2 linked regions of the Pelosinus sp. IPA-1 genome follow. The protein of the gene in region 1 binds, or shares a complex with, the protein of each later gene. Links are inferred from orthologs where the notes say so. Each region holds a gene or a part of one and is shown in the gene's direction. Other genes may lie near its edges. The genes, in order: tig and rpsG.

The links.
Region 2: the proteins of tig (region 1) and rpsG are in contact, whole or in part, in a crystal structure (PDB 3GTY), measured with the Thermotoga maritima proteins. The link is inferred for Pelosinus sp. IPA-1 from one-to-one orthologs. Residues at the interface, in WP_004081061.1 of Thermotoga maritima: Glu122, Val124, Val129, Leu130, Tyr133, Glu188, Gly259, Ile262, Tyr263, Glu266, Ser270, Glu273, Gln274, Glu277, Arg308, Gln311, Ile312, Ser315, Tyr316, Glu325, Arg329, Arg336, Leu363, Phe366, Trp367, Arg373, Leu377, Arg381, Leu384, Glu387; in WP_004081843.1 of Thermotoga maritima: Lys34, Lys52, Lys55, Glu59, Arg62, Gln63, Glu66, Asn67, Lys69, Val71, Arg95, Ala109, Lys110, Lys111, Gly112, Arg113, Pro114, Glu117, Glu121, Ile124, Ala125, Tyr127, Asn128, Asn129, Thr130, Gly131, Lys135, Asp139, Arg142, Met143.

Annotation. Positions count from the first base shown.
Region 1 is NZ_BSVC01000012.1:82,073-92,975, reverse strand. What follows is about bases 4,217-7,131. They hold tig (trigger factor), read left to right. Parts: upstream 4,217-4,986; coding sequence 4,987-6,276; downstream 6,277-7,131. Other genes in these bases: clpX (ATP-dependent Clp protease ATP-binding subunit ClpX), read left to right, coding at 6,929-7,131; clpP (ATP-dependent Clp endopeptidase proteolytic subunit ClpP), read left to right, coding at 6,311-6,916; QSJ81_RS23460 (radical SAM protein), read right to left, coding at 4,217-4,524. In the rest of the region: QSJ81_RS23475 (spore coat protein), read right to left, coding at 1-334; QSJ81_RS23470 (APC family permease), read right to left, coding at 661-2,505; QSJ81_RS23465 (hypothetical protein), read left to right, coding at 2,915-3,277; more of QSJ81_RS23460, read right to left, coding at 3,280-4,216; more of clpX, read left to right, coding at 7,132-8,191; ATP-dependent protease LonB, read left to right, coding at 8,410-10,086; QSJ81_RS23430 (DUF378 domain-containing protein), read left to right, coding at 10,110-10,304; QSJ81_RS23425 (AAA family ATPase), read right to left, coding at 10,360-10,903. UniProt on the Bacillus subtilis protein: Involved in protein export. Acts as a chaperone by maintaining the newly synthesized protein in an open conformation. Functions as a peptidyl-prolyl cis-trans isomerase.
Region 2 is NZ_BSVC01000019.1:190-3,691, reverse strand. Bases 1-2,749 are described here. They hold rpsG (30S ribosomal protein S7), read left to right. Parts: upstream 1-1,014; coding sequence 1,015-1,485; downstream 1,486-2,749. Other genes in these bases: fusA (elongation factor G), read left to right, coding at 1,521-2,749; rpsL (30S ribosomal protein S12), read left to right, coding at 603-977; QSJ81_RS25290 (L7Ae/L30e/S12e/Gadd45 family ribosomal protein), read left to right, coding at 262-507. Also shown: more of fusA, read left to right, coding at 2,750-3,502.

The DNA of each region.
Region 1 (10,903 bases):
ACATATCTGTACATAAGGTGCTATCATTTTGGCTTGCTGCTTGTGAAGAAGGGCTTGCCGAGGTTGAATTTTGCATATTACTTTGCACAGTGTTTTGGTTTTGTTGTTGACCCTGCTGTTGTGAGGACGACATATTTGGATTTTGTCCATTCAACATTTGGGTGATCGTATTTAGGTGCTGCTGTTCTTGCTGAGCATAGGAACTAAATAGTTGTTTTAGTTGAGGATCTTGAGCCTGGTTCGCATAGGATTGGTATTTTTCTATGCAAATTTTCTCATGATTTTGTTGATCTTGCAATAACATCTTTTCTTTTTGGCTTAAATTTAGTGTCATATGTAACACCTCCTACTTGTATTTTGTCAAAATATGCCCATTATATTCATGGATATAAGAAAAAAGCTACGCGTCCTTTTAAGATAGACGTTTTGAAACACAAAGACACAAAGACACAAAGCCGCTTACGCGGACGCGGAGAACACAGAGGGGGAGAATAAGAATGTCTCTGTGTTCTCTGTGTTTAACGTACTCTTTTGTGTGCTGTACCGTAGCATTGTGTCTTTGTGGTTCAATCTTTCTAAATAGAAACTCATACTTTCTGATTCTACCTAAAAAAAGTTAAGCTGTACAATTTGTTGTACAGCTTAACTTTTATAAAAATTTTATTTTTTTAAGTGGAAGGGAATCGTGGTTACGATAACGTTCTCCTTCAAAATTAGTAAGGTCCGAAGAATCCAGCCTGTTTGATTGTGCAATAGACGATGCCACAATTTTTTAGTTTGGAATTCAGGAATTAAGATTGTAATATAGTCTTCTGGATTCCTCTGACGTTCTAAATTACTTATATAATCTAATAGGGGTTGGATCACTAAACGATAAGGAGAGTAAATGGTAACTAATTCAACACCAGGATTCCAACCCTGCCATTTTACTTCTACTCTTTTACCAACTTCTTCATCCGTTGCAATGTGCAGAGCGATGACATCATTACTAATGCTTTTCGCATATTTAAGGGTCTGCGCTACTACACCAGTAGGAGTAGAAATAGGCACAATAACTACATTTCTACCAGTTTTAAGATTTGCTTCCTCTTCTGGATTGAAATCTTCTACTGGTAAGTGCAACTGTTCAGCCATATCATTATAATGAGAACGAATTTTTTTGAAGATGAAAATCATCACAGGTATAAATACAAGAACTAACCAGGCACCATAGAAAAATTTCGTGATAGCAATAATAAGTACAACAATTCCAGTTACAAGGGCACCTACTGAATTTACAGTAGATCGTACAATCCAGCCAGGGCTTCGTTCCTTTCGCCAGTGAACCACCATCCCTACCTGAGCAATGGTAAAGGAAAGGAAAACGCCAATGGCATATAAGGAAATTAAATGTTCCGTATTGCCGTGGTAGATAACGATTAAAATTCCAGCAATAATACTAAGAAGTACAATGCCGTTAGAGAAGCTTAAACGTTCACCACGCACCCCTAAATAGCGGGGCATATAACCATCTTTTGCTAGAATAGATAGTAGGGGGGGCAAACCGTTAAAGGAGGTATTAGCAGCTAGATATAATACCAGCATAGTAGTAATTTGTATGTAATAATAAGCCCAATTACGTCCAAAAGTTAATTCTGCGATTTGTGATAAAGCCGTTACATCTTCTAAAGGTAGAATGTGAAAATGCATGGTTAAGAAAGAAGTACCAATAAACATAAGTCCAAGGATTCCTGACATCCAATAAGTTGTTAATGTAGCGTTGCGTACCTCAGGAGAACGAAACATAGGAACGCCATTAGAGATAGCCTCAACTCCAGTCATCGAGCTGCAACCATTTGCAAAAGCACGTAGAATAAGTACGACCACAGTCCAATCCATTTGTTTTGTTAAGGATTCAGGAGGGATAACAGGTGTATGGTTAGTAATTGTTTGGTATATTCCCGTGGCAATCAATGCAATTATACCAAAAATGAATGCATAAGTTGGAAACACAAATGCAGTAGAAGATTCCCGAACTCCCCGTAAATTCACTAGCATTAATATTCCAAATAAAATGGCTAAATCGATGGGCACTTCATGTTGTGCTAATATAGGAAACGCCGACATAATAGCAGCTGTTCCTGCAGATACACTTACCGCTACGGTCAGTGTATAATCTGCAAATAGGGCCGCTGCTGCCGTAAGGGCCGGTAATTCGCCCAAGTGAGTAATAGCAACTGAGTAAGAACCGCCACCTCCTGGATTGGCTTTGGCTACTTGCACATAAGAAAAAGTTACAATTGCTAAAAGAGCTAAAATAGCGATCGAGATTGGCGCTAAATAGCCGTAGGCTAAAATTCCTGGAAGTGTCAGCATCAGCATAATCTGCTCTGGGCCATAAGCCACAGAGGATAAGGCATCTGAAGAAAAGATAGCGAGTGCTTTCCACTTAGGAAGTTTTTCGTGGCTCATTTCTTGATTATGTAAGGGTTTGCCGATAAGGATTCGCCGAACGAATCGCATCATAGTTGAATCTACCTCCGATATTTCTTGTGTGTGCTTGTGCATGTAGCAAATTACGTTCGATATAGTATAACCATCTTTTGGAAATATATAAAATTGGGCATGAAATCAATTATACAGTAGTTATAGTAAAAGGAAAGGATCATTTTGACGCATTTTGTAGTAAAAAGTAATGTTTTCATTCAAAATTGTCATTTGTGACCAATATACTCCTGATTAAAGGTATTTCCTAGCTTTTTTAACAGTAAAGTAGTAAATGGAAGCATGTAGGTAGAATATTAGAGGTCCTAATAAGAAAAGATGGGTGAAATTCATTAAAAAGACACCGGAATATCCGGTGCCCTTTTTAAATAAAGGTGTATTAACGTCGTGGATAGCAAGAAGAAGTAGGGTTGCAAAAGCGGGGAGAGCAATGTTGATTAGGGAAACAAGTATGACGAGGGAAACATTGCCGAGGGAAACAATTTTGGCGAGGGAAACAGTTTTGCCGAGGGAAGCAATTTTGGCGAGGGAAACAGTTTTGCCGTGGGAAGCAATTTTGGCGAGGGAAACAGTTTTGCCGAGGGAAGCAATTTTGGCGAGGGAAGCAATTTTGCCGAGGAAAGCAAAAGGCAGACGGATTGCATCCTACTATGACACGTTGATCATCATCATCATCATAATCATCATCATTGTAATCATAATCCCAGTCATCCATTTCTGGTCTGTCCCATTTAGGTCTTCTTTCATTATTATCTTCATCATCATACATGTTATGATCCTCCTTTTAGTATAGGGTTAATTTGCGCCTTCCCAAGTGCCCGTATAAGGGTTATAGGAACAATCAGTTGGCGAGGCTAACCAGCGCTTTTCAGGATCACTACCTTGGGCCAAGGGGCGACAATCAGAGCAGGCATAACGATACTCACAATCTTTGCATTTGAGGATCTGATTCTTTGTTGTATGCCAACATTGTAACAGAGGCTGACCTTCTAATATATCAGCCAGAGAACTTGTCAAGATATTACCGCAGAGTTGATTTCTTGCGAAGATGCAGGGGATGACATCTCCTGTAGAAGTCACCGCAATTTTCCCTGCAAGGCATTGGCAATAAGTATGCGCAGTGGTAAAGGAAGTTTCATCTGTATAAAAGGGGGGCTTAATAGGAGGTTTTGAATAGGTTGTTGGGAGTAAGTCTTGATCGTCTCCTCTACCTGTAGGACGAACAACATCTGGATACGAATCTGTCATACCTAATTCGTCATATAATGCAAGAATATTGGGAACTTCATCTTCATTTGCTTTCATAATAATAGAAGCAATTCGTAAAGGAATATTTGCGGACATCAATTTTTTTATCGCAGTCATGGTTTTATTAAAGCTATTGGGTTGCAATGTAACACGGTCATGGACAAGCGCATTATTGGCATAAATCGTAGTTGCAATATTTACATTATATTGTTTAAAAAAGTCAATGCAGTCGTCATCTATTAAAGTAGCATTTGTAAAAATTTCAATGTATTCATAGCCAACCTGATGGGCTTTAATAACTAATTCTCGCCATTTGGGGTAAAGGAGGGGTTCTCCTCCAATCAACTGAATATCCGTGGCACCTGCTAATTTAGCTTCATCGATAAGGGAGAGCCAGCGCTCATGAGGTACTTTGTCAAGCTCTTTACGGGATGGCCCACTTTCAGAGTAACAATGTAGGCATTTGCTATTGCAGGCCGAGGTTAATTCTAACCAAAGAAAACCAAGTTTTATAGGATCTGCGGGTGAGGAAATCTCGGGTAGAGAAGTGGGCGCAGTTTCCTGAAACGAACCCAATTCTATTTTTGTTAGTTTCTCTAAGAAATTCATATACTGCTCGCTATCAGGAGAGGTAATATCCCACAGGGTTTCGATGGCATTACCTTGGCAGGCACTAAGTAATTGAGTGGCACTGGAGTTGATTGAGTGCACCTTTCCTGTTTTAAAATTATAAATTGCACCCCTACTGGCGCCTTTCACCAATTTGCAATGATCTTGTAAGCAATAATACAACAGTTCATCCCCCTTTGCGGTGATTTATTACATAATATGCAATTAAGAGGGCGAGGTGTGCATTAATTAAAAAAAGACAAAATTTAAATTGTATGAGATCTTGACAAAAAAAATGATTACATATATAATTAACAACGTTGTTGGTAGAAAAATGAAACATGCGGAAGTAGCTCAGCGGTAGAGCATCGCCTTGCCAAGGCGAGGGTCGCGAGTTCGAATCTCGTCTTCCGCTCCATAGAATTATTGAACTCGGCAGATACTGCTGGGTTTTTTGCATATATCTTGTTTTTGTTATATAATTATGGTATCATATGGGCTATGACATTCTAAAGTGTGATTTTTATGTCCAAAGTAAGAAAATCATTAGTAATAACATAGCAAGCATGTTAAAAATGGTAATACTATTTTTGGCGTTACACATAAATGTCGCCAAGTAATTACATAGGGAGGATACAATACAAAATGAAAGCAACAGTAGAAAAAATAGACAATCATAAAGTGGTTTTTGAAATTGAAGTACCTCAGGTGGAAGTAGCAAAAGCGGTTGATAAGGCATATCGTAAATTAGCTAATAAAGTGAACATTCCGGGGTTCCGTAAGGGAAAAACACCTCGTCGTATTTTAGAATTACATATTGGTAAAGAAGCATTATTAGATGAAGCTTTTGAAATCATGGCAAGTCCTGCCTATGCGAAAGCTCTTGAAGATAATAATATTGAACCAGTAAGCCGTCCTCAAATTGATGTTGTAACATTGGCAGAAGACAAAGATTTAGTGTTCAAAGCCACTGTAGTTGCTAAACCAGAAATTACTTTAGGGCAATATAAAGGTTTAAAAATTGCTGTGGGAGCAGAAGCTGTTACAGAAGAAAAAATTAATGCCGAAGTAGAAACTATGCGTAATAGTCATGCAAAAATGGTAGTTGCAGAAGATGCAATCGTTGAAGATGGCGATTTTGCTGTTATTGATTTTGAAGGATTTGTTGACGGTGTAGCTTTCCCAGGTGGAGAAGGCAAAGCGTATCCATTACAAGTAGGTTCTAATACATTCATCCCTGGCTTTGAAGAGCAGGTAATTGGCGCAAAAGCTGGTTCTGAAGTGGATGTTAAGGTAACCTTCCCAGCAGAATATCATGCTCCTGATTTAGCAGGTAAAGACGCTGTCTTTAAGGTAAAAGTTAACGACGTAAAACGTAAAGAGTTACCAGAGCTTGATGATGAATTTGTAAAAGATGTAAGCGAATTTAACACAGTTGAGGAATTAAAGGCCGACATTAAGAATAAGTTAGAAAAGGCTGCTGCAGAAAAAGCAGAACGTGATTTCCGTAATGAAGCAATTAAGCAAGCTGTTGAAAACGCAACTGTAGATATTCCAGAAGTTATGGTAGAAGAGCGCATTTCTAAAATGATTGAAGATTTAGGTGCTAACTTAGAAAGTCGCGGAATGCAGCTTGATCATTATATGAAATACATGAATACAGACATGGCAGCACTACGCGAAAATTACAAAGAGTCTGCTCTTGCGAATGTTAAAACTGATTTGCTATTAGAAGCAATCGTAAAAGCAGAAGCATTGGAAGTAAGCCCTGACGAAGTAGATTTCGAAATTGCTACTATCGCTAAAGGATACGGCGCTGAAGTAGCGGATGTGAAAGCAATTATCAGCGGACAAGGAAAAATGTCTACTGTATATGATTCCATATTACGCAAAAAAGCTGCTGAGCTAATTATTAGTAGTGTAGAAAAAGAGTAATAAAAAAATAATAAACCAATAGAGGTGTGATACTATGAATTTTGTACCAATAGTAGTAGAGCAATCTAGTCGTGGAGAACGATCTTATGATATCTATTCTAGACTTTTAAAAGATCGTATTATATTTATTGGTGGTCCCATTGATGATAATGTGGCAAATGTAGTCATTGCCCAGCTTCTGTTTTTGGAATCGGAAGATCCAGATAAGGATATCCATATGTATATTAACAGCCCTGGTGGCGTTGTCACTGCAGGTATGGCTATATACGATACCATGCAGTATGTTAAACCAGATGTTTCCACAATTTGTATGGGGCAAGCTGCAAGTATGGGAGCTTTATTGTTGTCAGCAGGTGCAAAAGGTAAGCGCTATGCACTTCCTTATGCACGTGTGATGATTCACCAGCCTTTAGGTGGATCCCAAGGTCAGGCTACTGATATTGAAATCCATACCAGAGAAATATTAAGAACCAGAGAACTTCTTAACGGAATTCTGATCAATCAGACTGGTCAAAGTAAAGAAAAAATCGAACATGACACGGAAAGAGATTACTTCATGTCTGCTGAACAAGCTAAAGAGTATGGTATTATTGATTCTGTGGTTGTTCGGGGAGATAGGCGTCTTGAAAGTCCCAAATAAAGAGGTGATAGTATGTTAAAATTTGGGGATGACAAAGGTCAACTCAAATGCTCTTTTTGCGGTAAGCTACAGGAACAAGTCAAGAAATTGGTAGCAGGTCCTGGAGTATACATTTGCGATGAATGTATTGAGCTATGTAATGAGATTATTGAGGAAGAACTAAGCGGAGATATTGATATTGAGCTTCGTGATGTTCCAAAGCCTAAAGAAATTAAAGATATTCTAGATCAATACGTTATTGGTCAAGATTCTGCGAAAAAAACATTAGCTGTAGCGGTGTATAACCACTATAAGCGTGTCAATTTCGGCAGTAAAAATGATGATGTTGAACTTCAAAAGTCCAATATCGTGATGCTTGGGCCAACAGGTAGTGGTAAGACACTATTAGCGCAGACCTTAGCAAAATTGTTAAATGTACCTTTTGCCATTGCAGATGCTACCTCACTGACAGAAGCCGGATATGTTGGAGAAGATGTGGAAAATATCTTGCTAAAACTCATTCAGGCTGCTGACTATGATGTAGAAAAAGCCGAAAAGGGTATTGTATACATTGATGAGATTGACAAGATTGCCCGTAAATCGGAGAATCCGTCTATAACTCGCGATGTATCTGGGGAAGGTGTGCAGCAAGCCTTACTTAAAATTTTAGAAGGTACTGTAGCAAGTGTGCCGCCGCAAGGTGGACGCAAGCACCCTCACCAAGAGTTTATTCAAATTGATACGACCAATATCTTATTTATTTGCGGCGGTGCTTTTGACGGTATTGATAAGTTAATCAGCGCACGTACAGGTAAGAAAAATATGGGATTCGGCGCCGAAGTGAGGAGTAAGGAGAAGAAAAACATTGGTGATCTTTTGCAGCAAATTTTGCCTGAGGATCTCTTAAAGTTTGGTCTTATTCCTGAATTTGTCGGCCGTTTACCAGTCGTTGTAACACTGGATGCATTAGATGAATCTGCCCTTGTCCGTATACTGCTAGAGCCTAAAAATGCATTAGTTAAGCAGTATCAAAAATTCTTAGAAATTGATAATGTGCAGCTTGAGTTTAAAGAAGATGCCCTTGATGCAATTGCGAAGGAAGCTTTAAAGCGCAATACAGGCGCACGGGGATTAAGAGCGATTATTGAAGGCATTATGTGCAATGTGATGTATGAAGTACCATCTCGTGCAGATGTGGCTAAATGTACAGTAACAAAAGAAGTGGTTTTGAATAAGGAAGAACCTATCTTAGTTACGGTTGATCGCAAGGCTAAGAAAAAAGAAGAATCAGCGTGAGTAAACAGGAGAGACGAGAGTCTCTCCTGTTTTTACGGAATCAGAAAGTATAACACTTTCTTGATTCCAAGTAAGAACGACTTGGCTTCTGCCTGCGTCCGAGGACTTGGCACAAGCCAAGTCTTTTCTTATTTTACTTTTTTTAACAGGATAAAATAAAGCCGTCTGCCAATACTAAATTCAGAATCAGAAATGTTGGGGAGGAGGTTTTGTAATCAGTGGATTATGCGATAAACATTGTCACGGTGATACAATTCTTTTTTGCCGTTGTCATTGGCTTGTATTTTTGGAATTTGCTACGGTCGCAACAAGGAAATCGGGTTGCTGTCGAACGTGAGTCTAAGAAGGAAATGGACAAATTGCAAAGAATGAGGTCCATTTCTTTAACAGAACCTTTATCTGAAAAAACTCGTCCAACGACTTTTGCCGAAATTGTTGGGCAGGAGGATGGGCTGAAGGCTTTACGAGCAGCTTTGTGTGGACCTAATCCACAACATGTGTTAGTCTATGGACCCCCTGGGGTTGGAAAAACAGCGGCAGCGAGATTGATACTAGAAGAAGCGAAACGAAACCACTTATCACCTTTTTCAAGCTGTGCGAAGTTTATTGAGCTTGATGCCACTACGGCTCGGTTTGATGAACGTGGTATTGCAGATCCATTAATTGGTACAGTTCATGATCCTATTTACCAAGGAGCAGGTCCTTTAGGTGTAGCAGGTATTCCTCAACCTAAGCCTGGCGCAGTAACGAAGGCTCATGGTGGTTTACTATTTATTGATGAGATAGGTGAACTGCATCACATTCAGATGAATAAGCTCTTAAAAGTACTAGAAGATCGTAAAGTATTCCTAGACAGTTCCTATTACAATAGTGAAGACACAAATATTCCAAGTCATATTCACGATATGTTTCAAAATGGTTTGCCTGCTGATTTTCGTTTAGTAGGTGCTACAACACGAACCCCGCAAGATATTCCACCAGCAATTCGGTCTCGGTGTGTGGAAATATTCTTCCGCCCTATACTACCTGATGAGATAGGCAGAATTGTTTATAATGCAGCGAAAAAAATTAACTTTGCGATTGATGATAAAGCGGTAGAAGTGATAAAACAGTACTCTACCAATGGGCGAGATGGTGTTAATATTGTTCAGATCGCTGCTGGTGTTGCAATTAATGAGCAGCGTCAATCCATTACTTGTAAAGATGTTGAATGGGTTATTAATTTTAGCCACTATAGTCGAAGACCAGAAAAGAAAGTACCGGATGCTCCTCAAGTTGGTTTTGCAAATGGACTAGCAGTTTATGGAGCTGACGTGGGGGCTGTTACGGAAATCGAAGTTACAGCTGTTCCTGGTACAGGAAAGTTCACTATTACTGGGGTAGTTGATGAGGAAGAATTAGATGCGCCAGGTCGTACAATACGTCGTAAAAGTATGGCTAAAAGTTCTTTAGAAAATGTGCTTACTGTGCTTTCTAACCGTTTTAAAATGGAGTTACATAGTTACGATATTCATGTAAACTTTCCTGGTGGTGGTCCAGTGGATGGTCCTTCGGCAGGTGTAACTATGGCAGTGGCAATTTACTCCGCGGTTAAAGGAATCCCTATTAGTAATACAGTAGCAATGACAGGAGAACTCTCGATTCGTGGTTTGGTCAGACCTGTAGGTGGAGTTAGTGCTAAAGTGTACGCTGCCGAACAGGCTGGAGCACGTCGAGTTTTAATACCTAAAGATAACTGGCAGGAAATGTATCAAACATTACCGGTTGAAGTCATTGGTATAGAAACGATTGAGGAAGCTTTAGACTACGCATTAATGAAGAATGTAGAAGTACTGCATCGAGATATTGCAGTGCCACAGCCAGATATCTTAGCGGCTGCAGGGATATCAAATTAAAATAAGTAATAGGTGGTTAAGAAATGGATAAAATTGCGTTACTCTTAGTCATCGTTGGTGCCTTGAATTGGCTTTTAGTTGGGCTATTTCAGTTCGATTTAGTTGCCACAATTTTTGGCGGGCAGAAGTCCTTTTTGAGTCGTGCAGTCTATGTACTAGTTGGCTTATCTGGTCTTTGGTCTCTGAAGTTTTTATTTGCGGAACGTAGATCAGCATAAAGATGTATACGAAAAGAAGATAACCCTTCAAAGGGGTTATCTTCTTTTCGTATTGCTATGGAGTTATATTGATGATATCTCTTAGTTCATCACCATTTATACACTCTTTATCTAATAGGAGCGTAGATATTTTTTCTAACAAATCTTGCTGATCAACAAGGATGTTGTGAACGTATTTCTCTGTTTCTTTTATAATAGATGTTAAGGTAACATGCAGTAGCTCTTTTGATAGATCCTCTGGAGAAACAATTCCTAAGGTTGATATACCACTGTGGATAATCTGTTTTGCCAATTCTGTAGCATGTTTAAAATCGCTAGCTGCACCGGTACTGCGATTGCCTAGTTGAATTTCTTCAGCAACTGCACCAGCTAATGCTACGGCAATTTTATCAGTGAGAACTTTGGTTGTATATAAATAGGTATCATCTAGCGGTGTTTGTCTTACGTAGCCTAAAGCATTGCTTCTTGAAGCAATGTTAATGGTTGCTACAGATCCTGGACGGGTCAATTCGCTGAGTAGAGCATGTCCTACTTCATGGACTGCAATGCGATGTTTTTCCATTTGATTTGGTACCCGGTCTAGTTTTTCACCCATAATA
Region 2 (3,502 bases), on another replicon or contig:
TTATGAATTATTTTTTGACAAATTTTAAAAAAGTGATATAATAAATTTTGGCTATAAGAAAACCTAATATTTTCATCTCTAAATTTACAAAACATGGTAAAAATGACACACTCGGATGCGTGGTCATAAAAAAAGCCCACAAATATAGATGAAATAAGAATTTATTAAGAGATGTTTATTGACATTGTGTTTTGATAATGATAATATATTAGAGGGCCAGTTAGAAAATGCATTGGTTTGTTACGTAAGGGAGTGAACAATATGTCGCTCGAAATGTTAAAAACTGCAAAAAAGATAGTTGGTGTTAAGCAAGTTACTAAGGCTGTTGAAAAGGATTTGGCGCAACTTGTCTATATTGCACAAGATGCGGAACAACGCTTAGTAGAACCTCTACGAACGTTGTGTACTCGAAAAAAAACAGCAATAGAAATGACGCTTACCATGACTGAACTTGGTAAAACCTGTGGCATCGAAGTTGGTGCAGCAGCAGTAGCCATTTTAAAGTAAAATGTAACCATGTTAAATGTTTTACCTTAAACTCAATGCTTGAGGTGAAATTTTTATATAATCAATCTAAGATAATTTGGAAGGGGGTGTATTGAATGCCAACAATTAATCAATTAGTACGTAAAGGTAGAGAGTCACTTATACAAAAATCTACTGCACCTGCTTTGAAAGAAAGCCCGCAAAAGCGTGGTGTATGTACAAGAGTATATACAACTACTCCTAAGAAACCAAACTCTGCACTTCGTAAAGTGGCAAGGGTACGTTTAACAAATGGTATTGAAGTTACTGCCTATATCCCTGGTATCGGTCATAACTTACAAGAACATAGTGTTGTGCTTATCAGAGGTGGTAGAATCAAGGATTTACCGGGCGTACGTTATCACATTGTTCGTGGTGCATTAGACACTGCTGGAGTGCAAAAACGTAGCCAAAGTAGATCAAAATACGGTACAAAACGTGCTAAAAAGTAAAATTTAATTAGATAACCCTGGAAAAGGAGGGGATAATATGCCAAGAAAAGGACCTGTTACAAAACGCGATGTATTGCAAGATCCGGTATACAATTCTAAAATTGTTACTCGATTTGTAAATAAAGTAATGTTAGATGGTAAAAAAAGTGTTGCTGAAAATATTGTGTATGATGCATTTGATATTATTCGTGCAAAAACCGGCAAAGATCCATTAGAGGTTTTTGAAACAGCAATGAAAAATGTTATGCCAGTATTGGAAGTGCGTGCTCGCCGTGTTGGTGGTGCTAACTATCAAGTTCCGATCGAAGTACGCGCAGATCGTCGTTTGTCACTTGGGATTCGCTGGTTGGTGAATTACTCAAGACTACGCGGTGAAAAAACTATGCGTGAAAGACTTGCTGCTGAATTAATTGATGCTTCCAATAATACTGGTGCTACAATTAAGAAAAAAGAAGATACGCATAAAATGGCTGAAGCCAATAAAGCTTTTGCACATTATCGCTGGTAATTTTTAATGTTTCTAAACAGTAAGGAGTGATGATAGTGGCCAGAAAATTCTCGCTAAGTAATACACGTAATATTGGTATTATGGCACATATTGACGCTGGCAAAACCACTACGACTGAACGGATACTGTTTTATACTGGCAAAGTACACAAAATCGGTGAAGTGCATGAAGGCGCTGCGACAATGGATTGGATGGTACAAGAACAAGAGCGAGGTATTACAATTACTTCTGCGGCTACTACTTGTGAATGGTCTGGACATCGCATTAACATCATTGACACACCAGGACACGTGGACTTTACTGTAGAAGTAGAGCGCTCACTCAGAGTGTTAGATGGATCTGTAGCTGTGTTTTGCGCTAAAGGTGGCGTAGAACCGCAATCAGAAACTGTTTGGCGTCAAGCTGATAAATATGGTGTGCCACGTATGGCATACGTTAATAAAATGGATATTCTAGGTGCTGATTTTTACCGAGTTGTCGATATGATGAAAAATCGTTTAGGTGCAAATGCAGTGCCAGTTCAACTGCCAATTGGCTTGGAAAATGGCTTCAAAGGGTATGTTGATTTGGTACAAATGAAAGCGGTTGTTTATACAGATGACCTTGGTAAATTTAGTGAAGCTGCTGATATTCCAGAAGACATGCAAGAGCATGTGGCTGAATACCGTCAAGGTCTTTTAGATGCAGTTGCAGAAAGTGATGACGAACTCATGATGAAATATCTTGAGGGCGAAGAATTTACTTTAGAAGAGATCTATGCTGGTATTCGTAAAGCTACGATTGCTTGTAAAATGACTCCTGTTTTATGCGGATCTTCCTATAAGAACAAAGGTGTGCAGCCGTTATTGGATGCAGTTATTGCATACATGCCGGCACCTACTGATGTTCCAGCTATTAAAGGGATTAATCCTGATACAGAAGCAGAAGATGAACGTGCAGCTGATGACAGCTTACCATTCTCAGCTTTAGCTTTCAAAATCATGGCTGACCCTTATGTAGGTAAGTTAGCATTCTTCAGAGTATACTCCGGCGAACTTTCTTCCGGGTCTTATGTATATAATTCCACTAAAGGAAAGAAAGAACGTATTGGACGTATCTTGCAGATGCATGCAAATCACCGTGAAGAAATCGAAAGAGTATACACAGGCGATATCGCTGCTGCTGTAGGACTTAAAGATACAACTACTGGTGATACTTTATGTGATGACAAAAACCAAATTATTCTTGAATCCATGGTTTTCCCTGAACCAGTTATTTCGGTAGCTGTTGAGCCTAAGACCAAAGCTGACCAAGAAAAAATGGGTATTGCACTACAACGTTTGGCAGAAGAAGATCCTACATTCCGTGTGAATACAGATCAAGAAACTGGTCAAACGATTATTGCTGGTGTTGGTGAATTACATTTAGAAATTATCGTTGACCGGATGCTAAGAGAATTCAAAGTGGATTGTAGCGTAGGTAAACCTCAGGTTGCTTATCGTGAAACTATCCGCAAAAAAGTTAAATCCGAAGGTAAATTTGTTCGTCAGTCTGGTGGTCGTGGACAATATGGTCATTGTTGGTTGGAAATTGAACCTCTTGAACCAGGTCAAGGTTTCATCTTCGAAAGCAAAGTTGTCGGCGGTTCCATTCCAAGAGAATATATTGCACCTATCGGAGCTGGTTGTAAAGAAGCTATGGATAATGGGGTTTTAGCGGGTTACCCTATGGTGGACATTAAAGTAACTGTACTTGAAGGTTCCTACCATGATGTTGACTCCTCTGAAATGGCATTTAAAATAGCTGGTTCAATGGGCTTTAAAGCTGGTTGCGCAAAAGCCGGTGCTGTAATTTTGGAACCATACATGAAAGTAGAAGTTATTGTTCCTGAAGAATACATGGGCGATGTAATTGGCGATTTGAACTCACGTCGTGGACGCATAGAAGGTATGGAAGCAATTAACGGCTCCCAGTCCATCAAAGCATTTGTGCCATTGGCTGAAATGTTTGGTTATGTAACTGACTTACGTTCAAAAAC